4 regions of the Rhizobium sp. CNPSo 3670 genome follow, and region 1 is predicted to be linked to each of the others. Evidence: riboswitches for the same ligand, from Rfam matches in the RefSeq annotation. Region 1 holds a riboswitch; each other region holds the start of a gene.
The links. Region 1 has a riboswitch for cobalamin ahead of bluB (5,6-dimethylbenzimidazole synthase). Riboswitches for the same ligand answer to the same signal wherever they lie in the genome.

Region 1 (7,306 bases):
GGGCGTCATCATCGGTTTTCCCCGGCAGGACCAGACCGGACGCTATAATGCCGTCGCCGTGCTTGACGGCGGCAAGGTCGTCGCGGTGCGCGACAAGGTCGATCTGCCGAATTACGGCGAGTTCGACGAGAAGCGGGTCTTCGTGCAGGGAGCCATGCCGGGGCCGGTGAATTTCCGCGGCGTGCGGCTCGGCATTCCGATCTGCGAAGATATCTGGGGTGATCTCGGCGTTTGCGAGACGCTGGCCGAAAGCGGGGCGGAGATCCTGCTGTCCCCGAACGGGTCTCCCTATTATCGCGGCAAGGTCGATATCCGTCACCAGGTGGTACTGAAGCAGGTGATCGAGACCGGCCTGCCGCTGATCTATGCCGCCCAGCTCGGAGGGCAGGACGAGCTCGTGTTCGACGGGGCGAGCTTCGCCTTCAATGCCGACAAATCGCTCGCCTTCCAGATGAGCCAGTTCGAGACGGCACTTGCTGTGACGACGTGGAAACGTGGGGAAGCCGGCTGGCGCTGCGCCGAAGGACCGATGGCGCGTATTCCCGAGGGCGAGGAGGCCGATTATCGCGCCTGCCTGCTCGGCTTCCGCGACTACGTCAACAAAAACGGTTTCAAAACCGTCGTTCTCGGCCTTTCCGGCGGCATCGACTCGGCGATCTGCACAGCGATCGCGGTCGATGCTCTCGGAGAGGAGCGGGTGCGAACGGTGATGCTGCCCTATCGTTACACCTCGGAAGATTCACTGAAGGATGCAGCCGACTGTGCCAAGGCGCTCGGCTGCCGCTATGACATCGTACCGATCGAGCAGCCAGTAACCGGCTTCAGCAGCGCGCTGTCCAACCTCTTCGAGGGAACGGAGAGCGGAATCACCGAGGAGAATTTGCAGAGCCGCGCGCGCGGCGTCATCCTCATGGCGATCTCCAACAAGTTCGGCTCGATGGTGGTGACGACGGGCAACAAGTCGGAAATGTCGGTCGGCTACGCCACGCTGTATGGCGACATGAACGGCGGCTTCAATCCGATCAAGGACCTCTACAAGATGCAGGTCTATGCGCTGGCGCGCTGGCGCAACCAGAATGTGCCGCCGACTGCGCTCGGGCCGTCGGGCGAGGTGATCCCGCAGAATATCATCGACAAGGCACCCTCGGCCGAGCTTCGCCCGGACCAGAAGGACCAGGATTCGCTGCCGCCCTATCCCGTCCTCGACGATATTCTCGAGTGCCTGGTGGAGAAGGAAATGGCGGTCGAGGAGATCGTCGCGCGCGGCCATGACGTCGCCACCGTCCACCGCGTCGAGCACCTGCTTTATCTTGCCGAGTACAAGCGCCGGCAATCGGCGCCGGGCGTGAAGATCACCAAGAAGAATTTCGGGCGCGACCGGCGCTATCCGATCACCAACCGGTTCCGGGATCGCTAGCGCAATCGGGATCGCTAGCGCAATCGGGATTGCTGACGCGATCGGGATCGCTGACGCAATCGAGATCGCTGACGCATCTAGATCGCTGACGCAATCGACATATCAGGGAGGCAACATGCGCAGCTCGGTCGAGATCTACAATGTCAGGACGGGCAGGGCTCGCGAGGTCTGGCAGACGGACAGGCTGGTGGAAGCGCCGAATTTCTCGCCCGATGGCTCCTATCTCCTGCTGAACGGCGACGGGCTGCTCTTCCGGCTGCCGCTCGATGGCGGCGAGGTGGTGAAGGTCGATACCGGCTTTGCCGTCAATTGCAACAATGATCACGGCATTTCGCCTGATGGCACTGAGTTCGTCATCTCGGACAAGACGGAATTCGGCAAGTCGACGATCTATATCCTGCCGGTCGAGGGGGGCACGCCGCGGCTCATCACGCAAAACCGGCCGTCCTATTGGCATGGCTGGTCACCGGATGGCCGCCAGCTCGCCTATTGCGGCATTCGTGACGATCATTTCGACATTTATACGATCTCCGTCGATGGCGGCGTCGAGACGCGGCTGACGCATGGCGAAGGCCGCAACGACGGGCCGGATTATTCCGCCGACGGCCAATGGATCTATTTCAATTCCAGTCGCACCGGGTTGATGCAGATCTGGCGCATCCATCCGGATGGCACAGGCCTCGAACAGGTGACGTCGGACAATCAGGGGAACTGGTTCGCCCATCCGTCGCCCAAAAACGACAAGGTGCTGATCCTGTCCTACGATCCTTCCGTCTTCGACCATCCGCGCGATCTCGACGTGCGGCTGCGGCTGATGGATATGGACGGCGGCAACCTGAAGACGCTGTTCGAGCTTTTCGGCGGGCAGGGCACGATCAACGTGCCCTGCTGGTCACCTGATGGTGACGAGTTTGCCTATGTCAGGTATTTTCCGGCGGCCTAAGCCGCTGCCGCTCGGCGCCGCCTGCGAGCGGCGTCCGCCAGATCTTCCAGCACACTCACCGACATCTCCCAGTCAATGCAGCCATCGGTGATGGACTGGCCGTAGACCAGCGGCTTGCCGGGAACGAGATCCTGGCGGCCGGCAACGAGGCTGCTTTCGATCATCATGCCCTTGATGTGGTGATTGCCCGCGGAGATCTGTCCCGCGACGTCCTTGACAACCCGTGGCTGGTTCATCGGATCTTTGCTGCTGTTGGCATGGCTGGCGTCGATGAGCATGCGCGGGGTGACCCCGAGTTTCAGGCATTCCGCTGTGACGGCTCCGACATCGGCCGCCTCATAATTCGGCCGCTTGCCGCCGCGCAGAATGATGTGGCAGTCTTCATTCCCCTTCGTCGAAGCGATTGCCGCCTGTCCGTCCTTGGTGACGGCCGGGAAGTGGTGCGGCTGCGAAGCGGCCAGGATCGCGTCGATCGCGACGCGAGCGCCTCCGTCGGTGCCGTTCTTGAAGCCGATCGGGCAGGAGAGGCCGGAGGCGAGCTGGCGATGGATCTGGCTCTCGGTCGTGCGGGCGCCGATCGCACCCCAGCTGACGAGATCGGCAATGTATTGCGGTGTGATCGTCTCGAGGAATTCGACACCCGCCGGAAGGCCCATCGCGTTGACGTCGAGCAGCAGGCGCCTGGCAATTCTCAGCCCTTCCTCGATACGGTAGCTGCCATCGAGATGCGGGTCGTTCATCAAGCCCTTCCAGCCGACTGTGGTGCGGGGCTTTTCGAAATAGACGCGCATGACGATTTCCAGATCACTGGAGAAGCGCTGTCGCTGCTCGGCCAGCCGCGCGGCATATTCGCGTGCAGCAACCGGATCGTGGATGGAGCAGGGGCCGATGACGACGATCAGGCGGTCGTCTTCACCCTTGAGAATCTGGTGGATGGCATTGCGGTTGCTGGTCACCGTCTCGCTGACTGAAGCGGTTCGGGGAATTTCCGCGATGATATCGGCGGGTCTGGTCAGCGGGGTGATCTCGAGAATACGCAGATCATTGATGGTGTCGGGCAAGGCATGGCTCCTGTTTGGTCATACCGTGCGGAACAGAAAAGCCGCCAGGTAGACTAGCGGCTGTTCGGGTTGTCGTCGCGTTGAATTCAGTTACGCACAGACCCGCATCCGCTGGAAGCAGCGGTACGAATAAAATCGCGAGGAGGCGTAGGCTGAAGTCGTCGACATTGCGCGTATGTAGCGTCGCGGCCGCTCATTGTCACGCAAAATCTGCGAGGCGAAATCACGGGTTCGCCTCTTTGAGGCTGACGTGCCGACGCTTGCCTCCGTTCCGATTTCCTGAAATAGATGCGCCGTCAGGTGCCCGCCCTCGAGGCGGGAGAATCGGGAATCCGGTGCAAGGCCGGAACGTGCCCAACGCTGTAAGGCCGACGTCTGCCGCTTCATCACGCCACTGGCTTTGCCGGGAAGGCTGCGGCAGATGGATGAAGCCAAGTCAGAAGACCGGCCTGGCGCGATAGACCCAACCCGCGCGGACGGCGGGCGGTTGCGTTGTTGGGGATTTGACGATGCGACCCTTTGATGCGGATGCCCTTTCGGCGGTGTCCGGTTTTTCGCCGGCCGAGCGCGAAGCCGTGTATCACGCGATCATGACGCGGCGTGACGTGCGCAGCCAGTTCCTGCCCGATCCCTTGCCCGACGATGTCGTGGCACGGCTCTTGACTGCCGCCCATCATGCGCCCTCGGTCGGCTTCATGCAGCCGTGGAATTTCGTCCTGGTGAAAAGCGAAGCCGTGCGAGCACGCGTAAGGGATGCCTTTGCGAATGCGAATGAGGAGGCGGCACTGATGTTCGAGGGCGAACGCCGGCAGACCTATCGCTCCCTGAAGCTGGAAGGCATCGTCGAGGCGCCGCTCGGCATATGCGTGACATGCGATCCCACCCGCGGCGGCAGCGTCGTGCTGGGGCGGACGCACAATCCGCGGATGGATTCCTATTCGACCGTTTGCGCTATCCAGAATCTCTGGCTTGCCGCCCGCGCCGAAGGGGTCGGCATCGGCTGGGTCAGCATCTTTCGCGAAGGCGACCTGAAAACAATTCTTGGCATACCGGAGCATATCGAGGTGGTCGCCTGGCTCTGCGCCGGCTTTGTCGACCGTCTTTATGACGAACCGGAACTTTCGGTCAAAGGTTGGCGGCAGCGGCTGCCGCTCGAGGAACTCGTTTTCCACGACGGATGGGGACGCAACGACCCGTAGCAATTACTGCTGCTGTGGTTGCGGCCCCGGCGTCGCCGGATTGGCAAGGTCGATCGAGCCCTGGTCGCCGGCAAGGAATTGCGGGCCGACCTGACGAACCTTGTTCTGCGTGGGGTCGTAGGGACGTTCGGCAACGGATGGCTGCGGCGGGGCTGATGCTGCCGCAGTATCTTTCGTCGGCGGTTTAGTGCGGACCGTCGTTATCGAGCCCTGCTCCGGCGGTTCGCTCAGGGCCTGCTTGCCGCGCATCTCCTCGTAATAGGCGGTGAGATTGCAGGCGCAGGAATTTTTCTCGCCAGGCGCGCGGTTCTTGTAGACAAAAGCGTTCTTCATGGCGCTATAGGGCGCGCCCGTTGCGACCGAGATCATGTTCGAGGAGTCGGTGCTGGTCACGTCGCGATAGAAGAGCTCGGTTTCAATGCCGGGGCACATCTTGGCGCAGGTCTGGGCATCGCGGCCGAAATCCACCGAAGTGGTATTTGAGCTGATCGGGAAGAAGCCACCGTCGCAGCTGCGCACGCAGATGGTGCTGATCGGTGAAAACATTTCGGCCCTCGGCAGGCCGTAACGCAGATCGGTCTCTTCACCGCCGCCGAGCGGAATGAAGGTATCGGTGCGCATCGCCTGTTCCTCGACACTCGGGGCGGGGTCGTCTGCGCTACGCTCGGTCGGGGCATAGAAATTGTCGCTGTTGCAGCCGTTGCGTTCGAGTGCCGCCGTCAATTCTCGGCGCGCGTCGTCAGTGCCGTCGCCCTGGTTGCGCAGTTCGTCGCGGCGCTCCTGGAGATAACGGATATTGTCGATCATCCGGGCTTCGGCGTCAGAGAGTTCGGCGCAAAAATCGGCGTTGTCACTGCCAATCACGACCATGCTGCCGGAAGTGCATCCGTTATTGCGCAGATCGTTGCGGACCTTGCGCAGCTCGAGGTTCTGCTCGGCCATGGCATTTGCATATTGGCGCGCTTCCGGCCCGTTATTGCTACCGATCGATCGTGGCAGGTCGGCAAGGCGACCGCGCAAGTCGTTGCAAATAGCGCTGGTCTGTGCGGCGGCCGGTGATGCCAGCGCAAGCATAAGAGCAAGAGACAGATTTCGGCGTTTCACGGCGTCGTCCGGGAATGAGAAAATGTCGATCGGTCAAAGGTGGCGTCCATCCGCCGTACCTTGTCTCTTAACGTGTTTCTCTTAATAAGCTTGGATGAATTCCTAGCGCATTTTCGAGATTTTAGCCAGAAGATGTGGGTAATCTTCCGTTAGGTAAGTAGAACAGCATTGCACCCGGAGGCGGACACAGCAGCCGTCAACAGCAGTTCCCTTCTTCATACGAATTGTTATTCTTGGCGCTCGTTCCCGCGGGGAGTTGGTTTCACTGAGGATAAAGCGATGCGCTACATGCTGATGCTGCATGCGGACGAAACTGCCGGGAAGTCCATAGCGCCTGAGGACATGGGGCGCTTCATGGAGCAGATGCATGCCTATCAACAAGCGCTGGAGAAGGCGGCAGCATTTGTCTCCAGCAATGCGCTCGTCAGTTCCTCTGAGGCCAGTCTCGTTCGTGCTCAAGGAAACGAGGTCAGCGTTTTGGACGGCCCTTATGCCGATGTTCGCGAACAGTTCGGTGGGTACTTTATCATCGACGTCGCCGATATGGACGAGGCCAACAAATGGGCGGCACGCTGTCCTGCCGCGACCTGGGGAACGGTTGAGGTTCGTCGCATCAGGGATGCGTCGGAATATGCGGGATGACGGTTTCTGGTTCCAGCGTTGCCCGAGGTGTAGCAGAGCGGGTGGCGCGCGAGAGCTATGGACGACTCGTCGCTTACCTTGGCGGGCGTTTGGGTGATATCGCGTCCGCGGAGGATGCGCTCGCGACGGCTTTCCTCACGGCTCTCGCAAAATGGCCTGTCGATGGCGTGCCCGACAACCCCGATGCCTGGCTGTTGACCATCGCGCGCAGGCGCAAACTCGATGACTGGCGCAAAGACAAAGTGAAGGCGAAGAGCGCCGATCATCTTGCCCTCGTTACCGAGGAACTCTCGGCCGCGGCGGAAATGGACGAGGAGATTGCGGACAGGCGACTAGCGCTCATGTTTGCCTGCGCACATCCTGGCATCGATGCGTCGGCGCGAACGCCGCTGATCCTCCAGACCGTGCTAGGCCTGACCGCTGCGGACATCGCCGCGCGGTTTCTCGTCTCTCCGAAGGCCATGGGGCAGAGGCTTGTAAGAGCCAAGGCGAGGATCAGGGATGAGAAAATTCCGTTCCTCGTGCCGGAAAAGGAGGAACTGTCGGACCGCCTGCCGCCAGTACTCGCCTCCATCTACGCCGCCTATACCAACGGGTGGATCGACATCGACGGGGCGGAGGCGCTTGGACATGAGGCAATCTGGCTTGCAAGCGTGGTCGTATCCCTGCTTCCGCAAGAGCCGGAACCGAAAGGTCTTCTCGCGCTGATGCTTTATACGGAGGCGCGGCGATCGTCTCGCAGAGGCCCCGATCGCGCATTCGTATCGCTGGACAGCCAGGATGTCGGGCTTTGGGATCATGAGCAATTGCGCCTCGCTGAAGGTCTCCTCAGAGAAGCAAATGCAAACGGTCCGACCGGCCGCTACCAAATCGAGGCGGCCATCCAATCTGCTCATGTCGCGCGCCGTTTGAGCGGCATCTTAAACTGGCAGGCCGTGAT
Region 2 (7,306 bases), on a different contig from region 1:
GGTCTCGTCATTCTTCCAGGGTCGAAATCGACGATAGCAGACCTCGCCGATTTCAGAGTTCAAGGCTGGGACCGCGATCTTGCGGCGCATGTCCGGCGCGGCGGGCGGGTGATCGGCATTTGCGGTGGCTACCAGATGCTCGGTCGTATGGTGCATGACCCGCGCGGCATCGAGGGCGGCACGAGCGAGACGCCGGGGTTGGCGCTGCTCGACGTCGAGACCGAGATGGCGCCGGAGAAGACCGTGCGCAACAGCCATGCCCGCTCGACCGAATATGACGTGCTGCTTGCCGGCTACCAGATCCATCTCGGCATCACCCGCGGCCCGGATTGTGTCAGGCCTTCCGCGATCATCGACGGCGCCCCCGATGGAGCGGTTTCGGCGGACGGCCGGATCATGGGCACCTATCTGCACGGGCTGTTCGGCAGTGACGCTTACCGCGCCCGGCTGCTGGAGAGCTTCGGGCTTTCCGGCGGACAGGGGAACTACCGTGAGAGCGTGGAGCGGGCGCTTGACGAGGTTGCAGGGGAACTGGAGCGCTGCCTGGATGCGCGGTGGTTGGGTGAGTTGCTGGAGGTCGGGAGAATTTGCTGAGCGCAAGGGCAGTGAAGAGTATGCCTTGTGGCCCCTCATCCGGCCCTTGGGGCCACCTTCTTCCCGCTGGGGAGAAGAGGGAGCAAGTCGCCGACCATCGTTTTCCTACAGTAATGGTCTCAAATGGGAGTGAGGCGCTGCCACGAGTCCCTTCTCCCCCGCGGGGAGAAGATGCCGGCAGGCAGATGAGGGGGCCACAGGGACATACCTATACTGTGTATCCAATTCTCTATCACATCATTCTCGCGGGAGTAGTATCGCAATGCGAAGCAGGCTAAAAAGTCGTGTGTGCGGCTAGGCCTTTCGGCGCCTGTCCTGTTGTTCCCGGCGCCGGTCTCGATGGTGACGCCATTCCAAGTTCCCCACTTCATGCGGAGGTTTTCAAAATTAAAGATCATATTCAGTGGGTTATAGAGCAGGGAATCACCAGCGAGCATATCGGCGATCTCGTCGCCGGCCTGTGTGAACGGCTGATCGCGGACGGGTTTCAGATCTGGCGGGCAAGCATCCGCATGCCGTCCCTACATCCGATGTATCGCGGTATCGCGGCCAATTTCATGCGGGGCGGTGAGACCGTTCTCGAGAATGCGGAGCACGGCAGCGAGACCGAGCGCAACTTCGAGAAGACGCCGATATTCTATCTTCTGAACCGCGGTGAGAAGACGGGGCGGTGGAACCTGGCGAAAGGCGAGGGTCTCCACTATGGCGAGCTCCACGAATTTGCGCTTGCCGGCGGCACGGACCATGTGGTCAATCTTTTCGAGTTCCCGAAGGAAGTCGCGCTGCGCGGGCTCGGTCTCTCTCTGACGAGTGACGCTCCCGGCGGATTTTCAGATGATCAACTGGCAATCATCGATGAACTGTTCCCAGCGCTGGGGCTTGCCGCTTACCGTGTCGCAGTTTCCAAGACCGCGACCGATATCCTCGCCGTCTATACCGGCGCCAGGACGAGCGCGCGCATCCTTGCCGGTGAAACCCGCAGGGGAATGGGCGGCTCCATCGACGCCGCCATCCTGCTTGCCGACCTCCGCAACTTCACGGCGCTGACCGAGGCGTATCAGCCGGGGGAGATCGTCGGCTTTCTCAACGAGCACTTCGAGCTGATCGACCGGCACGTCGAGGAAAATTCCGGCGAGATCCTCAAGTTCATGGGCGATAGCGTGCTGGCAATCTTTCCGACGGACGCCGAGAATCCGCAAAAGGCCTGCAAGGCCGCATTGGCTTCGGCACAGAACCTGTTGAGGGCAAACGAGGAGCTCAATCGCGAGCGAATGCTGAATAGCGGCCCCGATATCGGGATTGATGTCGTCTTGCATCTCGGCGAGGTTTTCTACGGAAATGTCGGCGCTCAAGGCCGGCTGGACTTCACCGTGATCGGCAGGGCGGTCAACGAGGCGTCGCGGCTCGAGAAGCTGTGCGGAACGCTTGAGCAGCCCCTGCTGCTGTCGGAAAGCTTCGCAGCGACCTGCGCTGTGCCCTGCGACTATCTCGGCGCTTTCGAGCTGCGCGGCGTCTCGAAGAGAGCCGACGTTTACAGGCTCGCCGGCGCCGCTTCTTAGGCTCGCTCAGATCTCGCCCGACACCTCGCGGCGGCGCCGGTCGAGTTCCTCGCTGTAGCGGCGCAGCGTGTGGCTTTCGCTGAGCTGTCCCACGACCTTGCGCTCGATCAGATTGTTGACGACGGCGAGCGCTTCGCTTTCGCTCTTGTCGAAGATCGCCGCCGCCTGTTTGGCATTCATCTGCGGCTGCAGGAAATCATTGCGATAGCGGACGAAATCGGCAAGCGTCTGGCCCTCGTCCTGAACGTCGGTCGGGTTAGCGTAGATCTCCGGGACTAGTACGAGGCCAGCATATTTATCGTTCTCGTCGACGAGAATGACGCGCTGGGTCGAGCCGATCGGGAAGGCCCTCTTGAAGTCTTCCAGCGAGATATCGGCCCTTGCCGTCTTCACGTCGGCGCGCATCAGCTTGTTCACGGTGAGATTGCGGATCCAGCCGACGTCGTGGGCGCTGCGGATGCTCTCGCCGCGCAGATGGAAACGCCATGTGGCGAAGGAGTAGCCGAAGGTCGAGCGCACGACGAGCGAGGAGGTGATGACGGCCGCAAGAACCAGTGCCGTGATCGGGAAATCGCCGGTGATTTCGAGCGCCAGAAAGGTCATCGTCAGCGGCCCGCCAATGACGGCGACCGCCAGGGAACTCATCCCGACCACAGCATAAATAACCGGCGTCAATGTCGCATCGGCAAAATAGGGGCCGCAATAAGCAAAGAGCTTGCCCAGCAGGGCGCCCATGAACAGCGAGGCGAAGAACAGACCACCCCTGAAGCCAGAACCGATCGAGATTGCCGAAGCCAGCGATTTCAGGAGAAAGAGACCGATCAGCGCCGGGATCGCCACGTCGCGGGACAAGTTGAGATGCAGCGCCCCGTGGCCGGCCGAAAGGACCTGCGGCGAGATCATCGCGAGAAGCCCGACGATGATGCCGCCGAGCGCCGGGCGAAAGGGCGGAGCGATCGAGCTTTTGCGCGCCACCTCCTCAATGAAGGCCACGCCCTGCATGAGGAGAATGCCAACGCCGGCGCAGAAGACGCCGAGCAGCAGCGCCGGGACATAATCGGCCGGCACGACCGAGCCGAAGCTGCCGATATCGATGGTGAAATCGCCCTCGGCAAGCAGCCTTGCGATGAGGGTCGAAACGAGGGCAGAGACCACAACCGGGGTTAACGATACGATGGTGTAGGTGCCGATGATCAGCTCGAAGGCGTAGAAGCCGCCCGTCAGCGGCGCGTTGAAGGCGGCGGCAATGGCGCCGGCCGCGCCGCAACCGACGAGGATGCGCAGGTCCGAGCGGCGCAGCTGCAGCTTCAGGCCGAATTTGGAGGCAATGCCGGCGGCGAGCTGGGTATAGCCGGCCTCCAGGCCGACGGAGGCGCCGAAGCCGTTGGAGATCAGGTTCTGTACGGCAACGATGATGCTATCGGTGAGGGAGAGGCGGCCGCCATGCAGAGCATTCGCCTCGATCGGGTCGACCATGGGTTTCTTGCGCCGTTTGGCGAGCACCAGGAGCAGCAGGCCGAGCAGGGCGCCGCCTATGACGGGGGCGGTGAGCAGCAGCATCTTGTCCTGGATTACCGACGCGCTCAGCCGTTCGCTGTCGGCGATGCCGAAAACAAGCTGGTGCAGTTCGCTGGAGACATAGCTCATGCCGGTCACGGCAAGGCCCGAGGCGATGCCGACGACGGCGCCGGCCAGGGACAGGCCGACTTCGCTGCGGCGCGTCAGGGCGCGCAGTCGCCCCGGATCGAAGAAAACACGCAGCGCGCTCAGGCGGCGCCGATCCAATTTCATAAGCATGGCTAGACAACTAGGCGAGGAGAGGCCGGGTCAAGGGCGGGGGTGCAGTCGCCTTGCAACGCAATTGCGGCGAAAAGCCGACGGTCACATCAAATATTCATGACGTAAGCCGCTGATAAAAGACGATATTTCCGGTGGGGTCAGTGGTGTTGGCCGGCCTTTCGCGCAGTCCAGCGGGAAGGCGGTGGCGAAGGTCGGTTGACTTCACCCGCCGGCTTGCCTAACCATCTGAGGAATAACGGATGGTTCCGGATCGGCATTTCGCCTTCCGGATGAAAAGGGAATGTGACGGGGCGGACCCACATCGGGCGCCTTCATCACAGCCGACCCCGCGACTGTAGAGCGGTCAGGGTCTTCCATCCGGCATCGGACCTCTTCCGGCCTAACCGCAATAGTGCAGGCGGGCGGGATGGGCGACATGCCGGAAAAGCCACTGGAAATGCATGGTGATCAACCGGGGTCGGACGCCTCTAACTCTACGAATCGTCCACCTTTTCACCGAGGCAGCCGGGAAGGCGAGGCAGATCCGCTGGCACGATCAGGGGCGACCGGGCTTCCGGTTCGCCCCCGATCGCCGCCGATAACCACGAGCCAGGAGACCTGCCTTCCGTGCCGGGCGAACAGCCCAAACCTGGGCAAGAGACCCGCTGCCAGCACGGAGGTTGTTTTGGCTGAAAGAACGAAGCTAGCGCCGCCTCTGGTGGTGCGTATGAGAGGTGCCGGTTCGTCGCCTTCAGGTTATGTCTGCGTATTACGCGCCTTCCTTTCCTCCCTCATTCCTGTGCTTGTCACAGGAATCCGGCCACGGCCCGTCCGCGCCGTGATTAATTATGCGCAGGCAACGAATGAGCCTTCCGTGCCCAAGGACTTGGGCACGCTGGATTCCTGTGACAAGCACAGGAATGAGGGAAGTGAATGGGGTGGCGCGGCTTTCCCAAGCAAAGTTTTGGCTACCGTGGCTCATAAAGTTAAAACTAGAACAAGCTGCAGCGGCACGCCTCCTCAGAGGAATATTCGGGCATGACCACCACGCTCATCCTCGGCGGGGCACGCTCCGGCAAATCCCGTTTCGCCGAAAATCTCGTTATGGCAAGCGGCCTCGAGCGCCACTATCTCGCCACCGGCCGTGCCTGGGACGAGGAGATGCAGAAGCGTATTGCCCAGCACAGGACCGATCGCGGCCCTTCCTGGATGACGCATGAGGAGCCGCTCGATCTTTTCGGCGTGCTTGCCGCCATCGATGGCGAGGGACGCATTGTGCTTGTCGATTGCCTGACGCTCTGGGTGACCAACCTGATGATGGCGGAGCGCGAGATGGCTGTGGAATTTGCCGCGCTCGCCGATTTCCTCCCCGGCGCCAAGGCGCAACTCGTCTTCGTTTCCAACGAGGTTGGTCTCGGCATCGTGCCTGACAATCGCATGGCGCGCGATTTTCGCGATCATGCCGGACGGCTGCACCAAACAATCGCGGCGAAGGCCGACGAGGTCTATTTCATCGCGGCCGGTCTGCCGCTGAAAATGAAGGGTTGAAGTTCCATGAACCAGCAGAAAATCCCCGCAACCGTCATCACCGGCTTCCTCGGCGCCGGCAAGACGACGATGATCCGCAACCTGCTCACCAATTCCGGCGGCAAAAAGATTGCGCTTATCATCAACGAGTTCGGCGATCTCGGTGTCGATGGCGAGGTCCTGAAGGGCTGCGGCGCGGAGAATTGCAGCGAGGACGACATTATCGAGCTCACCAATGGCTGCATCTGCTGCACCGTCGCCGACGATTTCATTCCAACGATGACGAAGCTGCTGGAGCGCGAACAGCGGCCCGACCATATCGTCATCGAAACCTCCGGCCTCGCCCTGCCGCAGCCGCTGGTCGCCGCCTTCAACTGGCCTGATATCCGCACCCAGGTGACCGTCGACGGCGTCATTACGGTCGTCGACAGTGCGGCCGTTGCCGCCGGCCGTTTCGCCGACGACCATGATGCAGTCGAGGCGGCGCGCAGCGAGGACGACTCGCTCGATCATGAGAGCCCGATCGAGGAGCTGTTCGAAGACCAGCTCACATGCGCCGATCTCATCGTGCTCAACAAGACCGACCTGATCGATGGCGATGGCCTTGACCGCGTGAAGAGCGAAGTCGCCTCCCGCATTGCCCGCAAGCCGGTCATGATCGAAGCCAGGAATGGCGAGGTGCCGGCAGGCGTGCTGCTCGGCCTCGGCATCGGCACGGAAGACGATATCGCCAACCGCAAGTCCCATCACGAGCTGGAGCACGAGGAGGGGGCGCCACACGACCACGACGAATTCGAAAGCTTCGTTGTCGAACTCGGCGCTGTTTCCGATCCGACGGGCTTTGTCGAGAAGCTGAAGGGCATCATCGCCGAGCATGATGTGCTGCGCCTCAAAGGCTTCATCGACGTCTCGGGCAAGCCCATGCGCCTGCAACTGCAGGCCGTCGGCAGCCGCATCGACCAGTATTTCGACCGCGCCTGGGCAGCGGACGAGGCGCGCCGCACGCGCCTCGTCGTCATCGGCTTGCATGAAATGAACGAGGACGCGGTACGCAAGACGATCGAAGCGCTCGTTCAGGGATAATCGATGCATCTGCTTCTTGCCCAGCAGGGAACGATCAGCGACGGCGAGGAGGCGATCGACCTCGGCCAGTCGCCCGGCGATATACTGTTTCTTTCGGCTGCCGACACCGAACTCGCCGCGATTGCTGCCGCCTATCACGAGTGTGAAGGGATGCCGCATTCGCTGAGGCTCGCGAATCTGATGAGCCTCAAGCATCCAATGTCGGTCGATACCTATGTCGAGCGAACGGCCCGGCACGCCAAGTTGATCGTCGTGCGTGCGCTCGGCGGCGCCAGCTATTTCCATTATGCGCTGGAGGCGCTGCACGCCGTTGCTGCCCGGAATGGCGTGAAAATTGCGGTATTGCCTGGCGATGCCAAGCCGGATGCCGGGCTGGTTCCTTTCTCCAATGTTGACCTCGACGATCTCAACGGGCTGTGGGCCTACCTGATCGAAGGCGGCGACACCAATGCGCGGGATTTTCTCGCCTATGCTTCGGCGATGCTGTCAGGGGCGGAGAAGCCGGCGCCGGCAGTGCCGCTGATGAAGGCGGGCATCTGGTGGCCGGGGCGAGGGGCGATCGGGGTCGAGGAGTGGCGGCGGGTCGTCGGTTCGCATGTCGCGCCAACGTCGTCCGTCAAGCGTGGGACACCAAGCTCGACAGAAGAGATGGAATTCGAACCCACGTCCCCCATCGTCGCCATCAGCTTCTACCGTGCCCTGGTCCAGAGCGGCGAGACGGGGCCGGTCGAGGCGCTGATCGAGGCCCTGGCCGCGCTTGGCCT
Region 3 (7,306 bases), on a different contig from region 1:
GCCGCCTTGGCGTTGAGCTTCATCGTGTCACGCAGGTAATGGCCAAGGATCTCCGTCGATTGGGCGACAACGCTGCCGCGCTTGCCGATGTCGACTGCATAATCCCGAATATCGGGCACGGCCAATTCCTTGCGCAGCAGGCCGCCATTGGCATGTGGATTGGCGCCCATGCGGCGTTTGCCGACGGGCGCCAGCGCCCGCAGGTCGGCTTTCAGCCGGCCGTCGCCATCGAACAGATCTTCGGGATCGTAGCTTTGCATCCAGTCCTCGAGAATCTTGCGGTGGTCGTCATTCCCGCGGCAGTTGGAGACCGGCACCTGGTGGGCTCGCCAGAAATCTTCCACCTTCTCGCCGTCGACCTCCTTTGGGCCTGTCCAACCCTTGGGGCTGCGCAGCACAATCATTGGCCAGCGCGGGCAGCCGGCTGTGCTCTTGCCGCTGCGGGCTTGCTCCTGGATCTCGCGGATGCGCTCGAAGACCCGGTCCAGCGTCGCAGCCATTTGTTGGTGCATATCGCGCGGCTCATGGCCGGTGACGAAAAGCGGCTCGTAGCCGTAGCCTTCGAAGAGACGTCGGAGGTCGTCGTCACCCGCCCGGCCTAAAATGGTCGGATTGGCGATCTTATAGCCGTTCAGATGCAGGATCGGCAGAACGGCGCCGTCGCGGGCGGGATTGAGGAACTTGTTGGAATGCCAGCTGGCGGCGAGCGGCCCGGTTTCGGCCTCACCGTCGCCGACGATGCAGGCGACGGTGAGGTCGGGATTGTCGAAGGCGGCGCCATAGGCATGGACGAGGGCGTAGCCGAGTTCGCCGCCCTCATGGATCGACCCCGGTGTTTCCGGCGCCGCATGGCTCGGAATGCCGCCGGGAAAGGAAAATTGGCGGAAGAGTTTGCGCATCCCCTCGGCGTCTTCGGAAATATCGGGATAGATTTCGCTGTAGGTCCCTTCGAGATAGGTGTTGGCGACCATGCCCGGCCCACCGTGGCCGGGGCCGCATATGTAGATGATGTCGAGATCGCGGGCTCGGATGAGGCGGTTCAGATGCGCATAGATGAAGTTGAGGCCGGGCGTCGTGCCCCAGTGGCCGAGCAGACGGGGCTTGATGTGCTCTGACTTCAGCGGCTCGCGCAGCAGCGGATTGGCAAGCAGGTAGATCTGGCCGACCGAGAGATAGTTGGCGGCCCGCCAGTAGCGGTCGATCAGGGTGAGTTCAGCATCGGTCAGGGCGGCGGCGGTCGAGACATGGTTTTCCATTGGCTTCTCCCGTTCGAAAACACGTTCAACGTCAGTTCTAGCCATTAGCGCCGGCGCGCCATTGATCTGGATCAGCGGGCGCGAAGAACGGACAGCGCTTCATCGGCGATCACCTGTTCTTCGTCCGTGGCAATGACATGGGCGACAATGCGGCTTTCCCTGGTGCTGATCGTGAAACCATTGGCGGCATTGGCCTTCTCGTCGATCGAAAGGCCAAGCCAGGACAGGCGCTTCGCCACGCCGGCGCGGATTTCCGGCTGATGCTCGCCAATGCCGGCGGTGAAGACGACGGTATCGAGGCCGCCGAGGGTTACCGCCATGCGGCCGAACTCGCCGGCAATGCGCAGCATGAACAGATCAATCGCCTGGCGCGCTTGCGGCCGGCCGTCCTTCAACAGATCGCGCGTGTCGGCGCTGATGCCGGAGACGCCGAGCAGGCCTGAGCGGTGATAGAGCAGATCCTCGATCTCACCCAGGGATCGTTTTCTCTCTCCTGCCAGGTGCAGGATCACGCCGGGATCGAGGCAGCCCGGGCGTGTCGCCATCGGGATGCCGTCGAGGGTCGAAAAGCCCATGCTGCAATCGCGGCTGATGCCGTCTTCCATCGCACAGAGGCTGGCGCCGCTGCCGAGATGGGCGACCACAGCCCTTGCCGTATGCGGCGCCTTGCGAGCGAGTTCACTGGCGATGAACTTATAAGAAAGCCCGTGGAAGCCGTAACGCTTGATGCCCTCCTCATGCAGGGAACGGGGTATGGCGAGGCGGCGAACGAGATCGTCCTGCGTGGCATGGAAGGCCGTGTCGAAGGAGGCTGTCTGGACAAGATGCGGCTTCAGGTGACGGAGCGCGCGGATGAAGCGCAGCGCTTGCGGTTGGTGCAGGGGAGCGAGCGGGATCAGCGCTTCGATCCCATTGGTGGCGGCGTCATCAAGCGCGACGGCGCTCGTGAAGCGCTCGCCGCCATGGACGACGCGGTGGCCGGCTACGGCCGCCGCCGCCATATCGAAATGATCGGCGAGACGCGTGAAGGTCTCGTCGATGACCCCGTGCAGATCGTCCGTCACCGCCGCCTTCAGCGACATATCGAATGTCTGCGATTCCTTGGTCAGGACAAGCGAGAGCGGCTCGGCGCGGAGATCGATGACGCCCTTTCCGAGGTGTCGTGCCTCGGCACCATCAATCGAGAAGACGCCGACCTTCACGGTCGATGAGCCGGCGTTGAAGGTCAGGAGGAGGTCAGTGGATGACATGTCTTCAGAGACTCCGCACAGCCGTCACGATGACCGAACTTAGCGCCGAAACTCCCGCCGGAAAGGCATGGCCGCCCGAGCGCCACATGTTGACGGTGCGTGGCAGCCTTGGGGCAGTTTTGTCGAATTACGCGAGGGTCAGGCGGTTGACGCCAGATTGGCGTTGCGATCGCGGATGAAGATGCTCGCCTCGGCGGCGGGCATCGCCTTACCGAAAAGATAGCCTTGGCCGATGTCGCAGCCGAGCTGCAGCAGGAAGGCAAGCTGGCCATGCTCCTCGACACCTTCTGCAGTCGTCTTGATGTTCAGGCTTCTGCTGAGGCCAAGCATGGCGCGGACGATTTTTTCCTGCCGTTCGTCATCGCGATAGGTGGCGATGAAGCTCTTGTCGATCTTGATCTTGTCGAAGCGGTAGCGGGCGAGCTGGGCAAGGCTCGAATAGCCCGTGCCGAAATCGTCGAGAGCGATCTGGATGCCGGCCGCATGCAGCTCTTCGAGAATGATGGCGGCGATAGCGGGATCCTGGATCAGCGCGTTTTCGGTGATCTCAATCTCCAAGCGTTGCGGCGGCAGCCGACTTGCTGAAAGGACCTTGAGGATGCGGGAGGCCAGCAGCCTGTCTTCCATCTGCACCGGCGACACATTGAAGGACAACGTGACATGCGCTGGCCAAGTGAGCGCATCGCCGCAGGCCTGCGCAAGGAGATCCTCGAACAGGGCGGTGATCATCCCGGTTTCCTCGGCAATGTCGATGAAAACAGGCGGCGGAATATTGATACCATCCTCGCCGACCCAGCGCGCGAGGGCTTCGAAACCGCAAAGCTGGCCGGTTTTCAAATCAATCAAAGGTTGATAGAAAGGCATGATCGCCTTGTCGGCGATTGCCGCGCGCAGCCTGCTTTCCAGAGAGGCACGTTCCGTTACCTTGTCCTGCATCGAAGCTTCGAAGACGAGATAATGGTTGGGGCCGCGTGATTTGGCCTCATACATGGCGAGATCCGCACGGTGGGCGGCGTCTTCCAGCGGCTCGCTGCCCTCAAGCCAGCGATCGTAGCCGACGCTGGCGCCGACTTCGACGGCAAAGCCATCGATATGGATCGGCCGGGTGACTGCCTGGATCAGCAACTTGGCGAAACGCTCCTCGCGCTCTGCCGTCAGGGAAAAGGCGACGATGATGAATTCGTCACCGCCGAAGCGGTAAACGCAATCCGCGTTGCCAAGCGCGCAGATGCGTCTGGCAACTTCGACCAGCAACACGTCGCCGCCCTTGTGGCCGACGAGATCGTTGACTTTTTTGAAGCCGTCGAGGTCGACGGAGAAGATCGTGACGTTGTCGTCCCATTCCTCGATCTCGCCCTCGTCGCTTCCGACCGGCCGTGAGAGGATTTTGCGCTCGAAGGCGTAGCGGTTCGGCAGCTTGGTCAGATGGTCGTGGGTTGCCGTCCAATCGGCCTTTGCCTGTTCGGTGGCGCGCAGCTCCATTTCCTTGCGCAGGTCGGCGATGCGCAGCACCGAATAGATGAAGCTCATCGCGCCAGCGATGCCGAGAGCCAGCACGAGCTTATCCGCCCCGTACTCGCCGAAACCGGTCATGAAGGAGACGAGGCGGTCGTCGAAGTGCAGCACCGTGCCGAGGATCCAGAGGGTTACTCCGAAAACCACAACCGACACGCATTGCCTTCCGGCCCTGCTTCGGAAAAACGCAGGCATTATCGCATTCTCCATCTCCACCCTCTGCCGGACTATCAGGAAAATCTGAAATGTTCGTTGAAACCATAAGGCGAATTGTTGGAGGTGGCAGCCCGTCCGTTGCGGTGCTGTCGGGACGTCGGCTGCGCTACGGCGTTTCGCTGGTGCTGCTTCGAAGACTAGAGATTGTCCGGATTCAAGACGAGGGGAGCCTCACGAAAGAACGAGGGCGAGCGTGCTGTCGCATCGCTCGCCCTGTCTCGCTCTTCAGGCGGTGACGATCAGCAGCGGAACGCTGACGACCAGACCGACCATAACTAAGGTGAACGTCACGACCCTCATCAAGCGCAGGCGCCGCGTACGCTCCCCACTCCAATCATATGCCATAGCTTCCGTCTCCTTGGGACAAGGAAGTAGTCCCGGTCAGACCCGGTTCAATAGAGATGACGCGATTTGCTTGCGTAAGGCTGGATAGTATGAGGGATGTCTAATTCTCTAGAGGCGCAGCGACCAGCGCTGTCCATTGCTGGTCATCCGAACGACCACCAGCGGCTCGACGTCGACGAGCCAGAAGGAGGGGAGGGGAGCCTGAAGCACATGCGCAATCGCTGTTCTTATAATCGATGCGTGGGTGACGGCTATCACATGACCGCCGAGCGTGGATTGTTCATCCATCCAGCCGGCGACGCGCGTCCGCAGACCGAGAAAACTGTCGCCGCCATGTGGGGCGGCTTCCGGATCGCTCATCCAAGCCATGAGGTTCTCCGGCTCTTCGGTGCCGATTGCCGCAATCGGCCTGCCGGCCCAGCGGCCATTGTCGCAGTCGGCAAGCCGCTGTTCTATTTGAGCGTCGAGACCGAGGGCTGTAGCGGTCTGGCGGGCACGCAAAGCCGGGCTAGTGACGATCCGGTCGGCCCGAGGCAGGGCGGTCATCCGGCCGGCTTCTTCAGCGGCCTTGTCTTCCAGCGGCTCATCCAGCGGGAACAGGGCCTTGCGGCTTGCCGCCGTGGCGCCGTGACAGATCCAGGTGAGGCGGGTATTCACGGTTGTTCCGATCATCGCAATATGGTGGGGACGACCCTTCGACGGCGTCTCGAAGTTTCGTTGACAGTCTCTTCGGCGTCCAGATATAACCGTGCTGTTGCGGGTTTGGAAGCCGGTGGAAATCCGGCGCGGTCGCGCCACTGTGACCAGCGTGTCGAAGTTCTTTACGCTGGAAGTCAGACCCTGCCGCACAACACTCTTTCGACTGAACGCGTCATTCCGGAGGGATACATGTCTGACACCACTTTCGCGCCCGTTGCGGCACCGGCGCCAATCCCTGTAGGGGAAATCCTGCCCTGGGCGGTTTTCGGCGGCCTGCTGATGCTCATCGTTCTTTATTTCGTCGGCACCGAGGAAGGCGCGATGGCGCTGTTCAACGGCATGTATGTGCACGAATTCGTGCATGACGGCCGCCATCTGCTCGGCTTTCCCTGCCACTAAAGCGCATCGCGATCTTTCAGATTCGCTTCTCGCGCTTTAGGTCTTTGTTTACACATGTCGTTGTCGCAAAACCGCTGCACACTTTTGCGCGACATGCTTAGGGGGAATACTGACATGGTTGGAAAGCTTCTGCTTCGCGGCATGCTCGCGGGCCTGATTGCTGGCATCCTCGTTTTCGCTTTCGCCCATATCTTCGGCGAGCCGCTGGTTGATGCGGCAATCGCCTTCGAGGAGGCGAGCGCTGAGGCGGCGGGCGAAGCTGCCGAACCTGAAATCGTCAGCCGGGCCACGCAGGCTGGTCTCGGCCTTTTCACCGGCGTCATGGCCTACAGTATCGCCGTCGGCGGGCTCTTTTCGCTCGCCTTCGCCTTCGTACATGGCCGCTTCAGCAGCCTCTCGGCGCGCGGCACCTCGGCCGTCATCGCCATTGCCGCCTTCGTGGCAGTGGTGCTTGTTCCCGGAATCAAATATCCGGCCACCCCCCCGGCGGTCGGCAATCCCGAAACGATCGGCGTCAGGACCGAGCTGTTCTTCCTGATGATTGTCGTTTCGCTCGCCTCGCTGGTTGCCGCGATCGCGCTGTCGCGCCGCCTTGGCGAGCGCTTCGGTCTCTGGAACGGCGCGATCATCGCCGGCATCGCCTATCTCGTCTTCATCGGCTTCGTGCTTTATCTGTTGCCGCCGATCAACGAGGTGCCCGAGAATTTCTCGGCGATGGTACTCTGGCGGTTCCGCACCACCTCGCTCGGCATGCATGCAATCCTTTGGGCAACGCTCGGTCTGGTTTTCGGAGCGCTGGCAGAAAGGGGTCTTGCCGCCAAGAGTGGACTGCGGCCGGCGTTCCGGTGATGCGGCATATCGGAAGGTTTGCCTTTCTCGGTCTCATCGCGAGCCTGTTGCCAATGTTTATCGGAAATGCTTTCGGCCATGGGAGCAGCTCTGGCGGCTCCGATACCGGGCTCGATATTCCGGCAATTTCCCACGGCGAGATGGCGATCATTTCGGAGTATCGCAGCAGCATCAGCATGCTGGCGTCACGGGCTGCCGATACGAACGAATCGTTCCGGCGTGTCCTGAACTACGCCGAAATCCAGTATTCCTATTGCGTCTGGGGTCGGATGCCCGGCAGCGTGACGGACGAGGAGAGCCCGTTCAACGAATGCGCCCATGCCTATCTCGCGGCGACGAAAGCCGTGCTGCTGGCGATGCGTGAGATGCCGCGGGAGGCAACCGCGGCGGGCGAAATCATCTCGGCCATCGACGCCGAGATGGCGGGTCGCGGGCTTGCCTTTATTACCTGCCAGTTCAGCGGCGAGGCATTCAATACCGCCAATATCGTCAAGCCGAGCTGGAGCAAGGTGCCGCTGCATCCTGCCAGCATGGCGTCTCTGACGGCGTTGGCCGCCATGTTGGGGCTTGCCATCCTGACGCTTCGCCGTTTCCTGCGGCCGAAGGCTCAGTCGTCGGAATAGCGCTGCTCGCGCCACGGATCGCCATACATATGGTAGCCGTTCTTTTCCCAGAAGCCGGCCTCGTCGGCGGCGAGCAACTCGATGCGGCGCAGCCATTTGGCGCTTTTCCAGAAATAAAGATGCGGCACGACGAGGCGCATTGGGCCGCCGTGCT
Region 4 (7,306 bases), on a different contig from region 1:
ATTCTCCTCGGACCAGCGATAGGCATCATCGACATCAGGCGTCGAGCACAGCGTAGAGAAGATCGAGGAATAGGAACGGGCATGCACCGCTTCCATGAAGGAGATGTTGGAAAGCACTGCCTCCTCATGCGGCGTCGCCGCATCCTCCATCAACCTGATGGAGCCGACTCCGTTCTGAATCGTGTCGAGCAGCGTCAATCCGGTGAAGACCCGAATGGTCAGCTGCTGCTCGGCCGCCGTCAGCGTCGCCCAGGAAGGGATGTCGTTCGACAGCGGCACCTTTTCCGGCAGCCAGAAATTGCCGGTGAGGCGATTCCAGACCTCGAGATCCTTGTCGTCCTCGATGCGATTCCAGTTGATGGCGCGCACGCGGCTGATTGGCGTTACGGCGATGTTCATGATGATTTGTCCTTCCAATATCTGATGGCGCTCGGAGCCCCTCACCCTGCCCTCTCCCGAGGGGAGAGGGGATGTGGCGTCCGCCGCAAATGTCTTCTCCCCATCGGGGGTCCGAAGGACGGGTCGAGACCCGTGGCTCGACCCCGGCCGGTGCCGGCAGGCGAATGAGTGGGCCATTTGCTCAAAGGCACGCGGCCGAAATCAAATCACAGCGTACAAGACACGCAGCCCTGCACTTCGGTCCCCGACAGCGCCATCTGGCGAAGGCGGATGTAGTAGATCGTCTTGATGCCCTTCTTCCAGGCGTAAATCTGCGCCCTATTGATGTCGCGTGTCGTCGCCGTATCACGGAAGAACAGGGTCAGCGACAGGCCTTGGTCGACATGCTGGGTTGCTGCCGCATAGGTGTCGATGATCTTCTCCGGCCCGATCTCGTAGGCGTCCTGATAGTAGTCGAGATTGTCATTGGTCATGAACGGCGCCGGATAATAGACGCGGCCGATCTTTCCTTCCTTGCGGATCTCGATCTTCGAGACGATCGGATGGATCGAGGAAGTCGAGTGGTTGATATAGGAGATCGAGCCCGTCGGCGGCACCGCCTGCAGGTTCTGGTTATAGAGGCCTGAGGCCATCACCGCCTTTTTCAGCGCCACCCAGTCTTGCTGTGTCGGAATATGGATGCCCGATTTGTCGAACAACGCCTGCACCTTTTCGGTGGTCGGCTTCCATTCCTGCTCGGTATATTTGTCGAAATAGTCACCTGAAGCGTATTTCGAATTCTCGAACCCCTTGAAGCTTACACCACGCTCGACCGCCAGACGATTGGAGGCACGCAGCGCGTGGTAGGTCACCGCATAGAAATAGATATTGGTGAAATCGACGCCTTCCTCAGAGCCATAGAAGATGCGTTCGCGGGCGAGGTATCCGTGCAGGTTCATCTGCCCGAGGCCGATCGCATGGCTCTCGTCATTGCCTTTCTCGATCGAAGGAACTGAGGAGATATGGCTCATATCGGACACCGCTGTCAGCGCCCGGATCGAGGTCTCGATCGTCTTGCCGAAGTCGGTCGAATCCATCGCCGCAGCAATGTTCAGGGAGCCGAGATTGCAGGAAATATCCTTGCCGAGATGCTTGTAGGAAAGGTCGTCATAATAGTCGCTCGCCTCGCTCACCTGCAGGATCTCCGAGCATAGGTTGCTCATGGAGATGCGCCCGGCAATCGGGTTCGAGCGGTTCACCGTGTCCTCGAACATGATGTAGGGGTAGCCGCTTTCGAACTGGATTTCGGCGATCACCTGGAAGAATTCGCGCGCCTTGATCTTCTTCTTCGAGATGCGGGCGTCCGCCACCATTTCCCGGTACTTCTCCGTCACCGAAATCTCGGTGAAAGGCACGCCGTAGACCCGTTCCACGTCGTAGGGCGAGAACAGGTACATGTCCTCATTGTTCTTGGCGAGTTCGAAGGTGATGTCGGGCACGACAACGCCGAGCGACAGCGTCTTGATGCGGATTTTCTCATCGGCGTTTTCACGCTTGGTGTCGAGAAAGCGCATGATATCGGGATGATGGGCGTTCAGATAAACCGCACCCGCCCCCTGCCGCGCACCGAGCTGATTGGCATAGGAGAAGCTGTCTTCCAGGAGCTTCATGACGGGGATGATGCCGGAGGACTGGTTTTCGATCTGCTTGATCGGCGCGCCCGCCTCGCGGATATTGGTCAGCGACAGGGCCACGCCGCCGCCGCGTTTCGACAACTGCAGCGCCGAATTGATCGACCGGCCGATCGATTCCATGTTGTCCTCGACGCGCAGCAGGAAACAGGAAACGAGTTCGCCGCGCTGCTTCTTGCCGGCATTGAGGAAGGTGGGCGTTGCCGGCTGGAAGCGGCCGGAAATGATCTCGTCGACTATGTCGCGAGCAAGGGCCTCATCGCCGCGCGCCAAAGCCAGCGCCACCATGCAGATGCGGTCTTCGTAGCGCTCGAGATATCGCTTTCCGTCGAAGGTCTTCAGCGTATAGCTGGTGTAATATTTGAAAGCCCCGAGGAAGGTAGGAAACCGGAATTTCCTGGCATAGGCCTGATCGAACAGGTCGCGGACGAAATTGAAGGAATACTGGTCGAGAACCTCCTGCTCGTAATAGCCCTCCGTGACGAGGTAATCGAGCTTTTCCCGAAGATTGTGAAAGAACACGGTGTTCTGGTTCACATGCTGCAGGAAATATTGCCTGGCCGCCATGCGATCCTTGTCGAGCTGGATCTTTCCCTCGTCGTCGTAGAGGTTCAGCATCGCGTTCAGTGCATGATAGTCGAGTGTTTCGGCCGCTTTCAGCGGTTTTGCGCCCGCGTCCCGCGTCAGATGTGTTCCCGTGTCCAAAATCGTCCCATCCCGTCTTTGACATTGGCGATATCCTCGGCAGTTCCCAGGAGCTCGAACCTGTAGAGGTACGGCACCTGGCACTTCTTCGAGATGACATCGCCGGCGAGGCCATAGGTCTCGCCGAAATTGCTGTTGCCCGCAGCAATCACGCCGCGGATGTTGGAGCGGTTTTCCGCCTCGTTGAGGAAGCGGATCACCTGCTCGGGCACGGCCCCTTTACCGCCGTTTCCGCAATAGGTAGGCGAGATCAGCACATAGGGTTCGCGAATGTGGATGGCCTCAGCGCCGAGGGGGATGCGCGCCGCGCGCAATCCCAGCTTCTCGACGAAACGATGGGTGTTCCCGGATCGGCTGGAATAATAGACGATCAGCCCCACCGCTTTTCTCCGGTCAGGAGAGCGCGCTGATCATGTCGGGGCGGAAGCCCGCCCAATGCTGCTCGCCGGCAACGACGACCGGAACCTGCATGTAGCCCATGCCACGCACGCGATCGAGCGCTTCGGCATCCTCGGAAATATCGACGATCTCATAATCCACGCCAAGGCGATCGAGGGCGCGGTAAGTGGCCGTGCATTGGACACAGGCCGGCTTGCTGTAAACGGTAACGCTCATCATGTTCCTCGTGAAGTCAATGAATTCAGGACGCAGGACTGGGATCGGGCGCCATGCGGCGTCCGGGGAAATGCTTGATAGTGATCTGGCAAGGTTGGCGCTTTAAACGCCTGACTTGGTCCCTCGCAGGATGTGCGCGGGCGCCGGCCTTGATGCTCTCGACATGACTTCAAACCCCGAAGTGCTCATGCGGTCGTTCGGGGCAGCGCAACAGCCGCGGATCATTCCGCTGCATGCACGCGACCTTCCGGACACCCCGCCCGTGGACGTTTCATTCAAGGCAGGTCTCCTGGCTCACGGGTCGAAGCACCTGCCCAGCCTTCCCGAGGTATCATGCCCCAGTGACCCGAAATCGGACAGTTGCTCTCCGCTCACAGTTGCGGGGGCAGCTCCGGCCTTGCCCCACCCTCATGGCGAGACGCACCGTATTCCCGTCTTAGCCCACGATCCTCACGAATCGAAGGAACCTTGAACACTAGATATAGTACGCGAATCGAAATTCACGTCAACGGATGGTTTGTGCGTTGCGTTACGGCAGGTTTGAAATTACTGCGTTCCTGTGAAAAACATGGATAATGAAGGCTTAAACAAAACGAACTGTGGAGAAGGCCTGAACGACGAGAGCCGGCCTGTAGCCGGCTCTGCGGTTTTCGATTCCGGATCGGCCCTAATCGGCGCTCCGAAGAGGAAAGGATTTATTCCTCTACGCGGAGCAGCCTGAGCGCGTTGATCGTAACCAGCACGGTGGCTCCGGTATCGGCGAGAATCGCCGGCCAGAGCCCGGTGATCCCGATGATCGTGGTCACCAGGAAGACAGCCTTCAGCCCGAGTGCAATGGTGATATTCTCGAGGATATTGCGCATCGTCCGCTGCGAAAGCGCGATCATTCGCGCCACGTCGCCAACGCGCCCGTGCAGCACGGCGGCATCGGCCGTCTCCAGCGCCACATCGGTGCCGCCGCCCATGGCGATACCGATGTCGGCGGCGGCGAGCGCCGGCGCGTCGTTGATGCCGTCGCCGACCTTGGCGACTATGAAGCCCTTGCGCTTCAATTCGCCGACGACCCGCTGCTTGTCCTCGGGCATCATCTCGCCCCGCCAGTCGATGCCGAGCATGTCTGCGACGGCTGCCGCCGTCCGCTTGTTGTCGCCGGTCAGCATCATCGCCTTGACCCCGGCCGATTTGAGCGCCGAGAGCCCGGCCGCGGCGTCCTCGCGCGGCTCGTCGCGCATGGCGATCAGGCCGGCCGCAGCGCCATTGACGAGCAGCACCGACACGCTCTTGCCCTCATCATTGAGCCCTGCAATACGCGCCTCCTGTTCCGCGTCAAGTGCCGCCCGCTCGCGGGCGGCGGGCGGCGACAAGAGATCAACTGCCTCGCCGCCGATTTTGCCGGTGACACCCTTGCCCGGCAGCGCTTCCAGCTCGAAGGCGGGTGGCACGGGCACGCTGTCCGCCTTGGCGCGGTGGAGAATCGCCTGTGCCAGGGGATGGCTGGAGCCCTGCTCGAGCACCGCCGCGCGCGACAGGAGCTGCGCCTCACCCAATCCAAAGGAAAGGATGTCGGTCACCCGAGGCTTGCCTTCCGTCAGCGTGCCCGTCTTGTCGAAGGCGACCATCGTCACCTTGCCGAGCGTCTCCAGGACCGCACCGCCCTTCATCAGCAGCCCGCGCCTCGCGCCCGCCGACAGCGAAGCCGCGATCGCCGCCGGCGTCGAGATGACGAGGGCGCAAGGGCAGCCGATCAGCAGGATGGCAAGACCCTTGTAGATCCACTCACTCCACGCGCCGCCGAAGAACAGCGGCGGAACGACCGCGACCAGCGCGGCAACGACGACCACACCCGGCGTGTAGTAGCGCGAAAACCGCTCGATGAAGCGCTCCGTCGGCGCCTTCGATTCCTGCGCTTCTTCCACCAGCTTGACGACGCGGGCGATGGTATTGTCGGCAGCAGCCGCCGTGACGCGAACCCTCAGCACCGCATCGCCATTGACCGTACCGGCATAGACCACGGCGTCGACGCCCTTGCGCACCGGCGTGCTCTCGCCCGTCACCGGAGCCTCGTCGATCGCGCTCTCGCCTGATACGATGACGCCGTCGGCAGAGATGCGATCGCCGGGGCGAACCATGATAACCGTGCCGACGGCAAGGCTTTCAGCCGGCACCTCTCGCTTCTGCCCATTGTCTTCGAGCAGCGCAGTCTTCGGCACCAGGGCCGTCAGCGATTGTATGCTTTCACGCGCCTTGCCCGCCGCCACGCCTTCGAGCAACTCGCCGACGAGAAACAGGAATACGACCGTTGCCGCTTCCTCGCCGGCATTGATGATAACAGCGCCGACGGCGGCGATCGTCATCAGCATCTCGATCGAAAACGGCGTGCCGGAGAGAGCCGCCATGACGGCGCGGCGCGCGATCGGCACCAGGCCGACCAGGATGGCGACGATGAAGGCATAGGATGCGATCGCCGGCACGAGATGGCCGACGGCATAGGCGGCAATCAGCGCCGTACCCGAGAAGATGGTCAGCCGGCCCTTTTTGCTCTGCCACCAGGGACCGGCCATCGGCGCATGGTCGTGCCCATGCAGACCTTCGATTTCCTTCTCGTCATGGGCATGGTCGTGATCATGCCCGGCATGGTCGTGATCTCCATGGCCATGAGCGGTATGATCGTGATGATGGTGCCGGCGGTCTTCACGCGCAGGCGTCGCATTTCCGGTAAAGGGCGAAACGGAATAACCAAGCCCCGTCACCTTCTTCTCGACCGCCTTGAGATCGCTCCTGCCGTCATGCCGGATGGTCATGGTGCCTGTCACCACCGAGACTGAGACATCGGCAACGCCCGCTATGCGCCTGACTGCGGTATCGATCTTGCTCGCGCAGGCGGCGCAATCCATGCCGCCGACCCTGTATCGTGTCTCGCTCGTCTCAGCCATATCCGCTTCCTTGTCAAACAGAAGCATCCCTCCTACATCCTCTAGCGACTAGAGGTGCAAGAGAAAAATCATGAAAAAGATCACGATTGGCGAGGCGGCCCGCCGGAGCGGCGTCAAGGTGCCGACGGTGCGCTATTACGAGAGCATCGGCCTGCTTGCGGCCCCGAGCCGCAGCGAAGGCAACCAGCGATCCTTCGAACCTGCCGACATCAGCCGCCTCGCTTTCATCCGCCACGCGCGCGAGCTTGGTTTCGAGATCGAGGCAATCCGCACGCTGCTCACGCTGCAGGATGATCCGAACCAGTCCTGCGCCTCGGCCGACGCCATCGCCAAGGCTCGCCTTGTTGAGGTTGAGCAGCGCATCCGCAGCCTGATGGCTTTGAAGGCCGAGCTGGAAATGATGGTGGAGGGCTGCGGCCACGGCCGCGTCGACCAGTGCCGCGTCATCGAGATTCTCGCCGACCATGGTCAATGCACGCATTCTCACCATTGACGAACCTGCACCCTTGCAGGTGAGCAGCGGCCGCGCCAAAACTGCGCCGGAAGGAATCGGGCGAAGACATCATGAGCCAGAAACGGATTGCGATCATCGGTGGCGGCCCCACGGGTCTTGCGGCTGCCGAGCTGCTTTCGCTCTCCGGCCATGCTGTGGCGATCTACGACGCCATGCCGACCTTCGCCCGCAAGTTCCTGCTGGCCGGCAAATCGGGCCTCAACATCACCCATTCCGAGGATTATGCCCGTTTCGTTACGCGCTTCGGAACGGCTTCAGCCCGTCTGCGTCCCGCTCTCGACGCCTTTACTCCCGGTGATATCAGGGATTGGGCCGCAGGGCTCGGCACCGAGACCTTCGTCGGCTCCTCCGGCCGGGTTTTCCCCAAGGTGATGAAGGCTTCTCCTTTGCTGCGTGCCTGGCTCAAGCGGCTTGAAGAGCGGGGTGTTGCGTTGCGCACCCGCCATCGCTGGACCGGCCTTGTCGAAGAC

Region 2: linked by a shared signal. The riboswitch ahead of cobU (bifunctional adenosylcobinamide kinase/adenosylcobinamide-phosphate guanylyltransferase) and the one ahead of bluB (5,6-dimethylbenzimidazole synthase) in region 1 are both predicted to bind cobalamin.
Region 3: linked by a shared signal. The riboswitch ahead of AC13QO_RS23915 (CbtB domain-containing protein) and the one ahead of bluB (5,6-dimethylbenzimidazole synthase) in region 1 are both predicted to bind cobalamin.
Region 4: linked by a shared signal. The riboswitch ahead of nrdH (glutaredoxin-like protein NrdH) and the one ahead of bluB (5,6-dimethylbenzimidazole synthase) in region 1 are both predicted to bind cobalamin.

The regions. Positions count from the first base shown of each region.
Region 1 covers NZ_JBXSOL010000004.1:223,610-230,915, reverse strand. The annotation lists gene AC13QO_RS05845 (NAD+ synthase) at 1-1,417, shown strand, start outside; gene AC13QO_RS05840 (TolB family protein) at 1,533-2,360, shown strand; gene AC13QO_RS05835 (3-deoxy-7-phosphoheptulonate synthase) at 2,357-3,421, opposite strand; cobalamin riboswitch at 3,703-3,888, shown strand; gene bluB (5,6-dimethylbenzimidazole synthase) at 3,931-4,620, shown strand; gene AC13QO_RS05825 (DUF2865 domain-containing protein) at 4,624-5,724, opposite strand; gene AC13QO_RS05820 (YciI family protein) at 6,004-6,366, shown strand; gene AC13QO_RS05815 (RNA polymerase sigma factor) at 6,363-7,306, shown strand, end outside.
Region 2 covers NZ_JBXSOL010000016.1:71,426-78,731, forward strand. The annotation lists gene AC13QO_RS18180 (cobyric acid synthase) at 1-594, shown strand, start outside; gene AC13QO_RS18185 (adenylate/guanylate cyclase domain-containing protein) at 945-2,153, shown strand; gene AC13QO_RS18190 (chloride channel protein) at 2,160-3,950, opposite strand; cobalamin riboswitch at 4,177-4,572, shown strand; gene cobU (bifunctional adenosylcobinamide kinase/adenosylcobinamide-phosphate guanylyltransferase) at 4,971-5,480, shown strand; gene cobW (cobalamin biosynthesis protein CobW) at 5,487-6,542, shown strand; gene cobN (cobaltochelatase subunit CobN) at 6,546-7,306, shown strand, end outside.
Region 3 covers NZ_JBXSOL010000028.1:21,652-28,957, reverse strand. The annotation lists gene AC13QO_RS23935 (phosphoketolase family protein) at 1-1,256, opposite strand, end outside; gene AC13QO_RS23930 (acetate/propionate family kinase) at 1,328-2,506, opposite strand; gene AC13QO_RS23925 (putative bifunctional diguanylate cyclase/phosphodiesterase) at 2,645-4,216, opposite strand; gene AC13QO_RS23920 (histidine phosphatase family protein) at 4,691-5,239, opposite strand; adenosylcobalamin (AdoCbl) riboswitch at 5,318-5,468, shown strand; gene AC13QO_RS23915 (CbtB domain-containing protein) at 5,471-5,680, shown strand; gene AC13QO_RS23910 (CbtA family protein) at 5,795-6,529, shown strand; gene AC13QO_RS23905 (hypothetical protein) at 6,583-7,152, shown strand; gene AC13QO_RS23900 (sulfite oxidase-like oxidoreductase) at 7,137-7,306, opposite strand, start outside.
Region 4 covers NZ_JBXSOL010000048.1:5,359-12,664, forward strand. The annotation lists gene nrdF (class 1b ribonucleoside-diphosphate reductase subunit beta) at 1-399, opposite strand, end outside; gene nrdE (class 1b ribonucleoside-diphosphate reductase subunit alpha) at 606-2,774, opposite strand; gene nrdI (class Ib ribonucleoside-diphosphate reductase assembly flavoprotein NrdI) at 2,753-3,154, opposite strand; gene nrdH (glutaredoxin-like protein NrdH) at 3,168-3,389, opposite strand; cobalamin riboswitch at 3,652-3,875, opposite strand; gene AC13QO_RS27660 (heavy metal translocating P-type ATPase) at 4,085-6,322, opposite strand; gene AC13QO_RS27665 (MerR family transcriptional regulator) at 6,393-6,815, shown strand; gene AC13QO_RS27670 (TIGR03862 family flavoprotein) at 6,887-7,306, shown strand, end outside.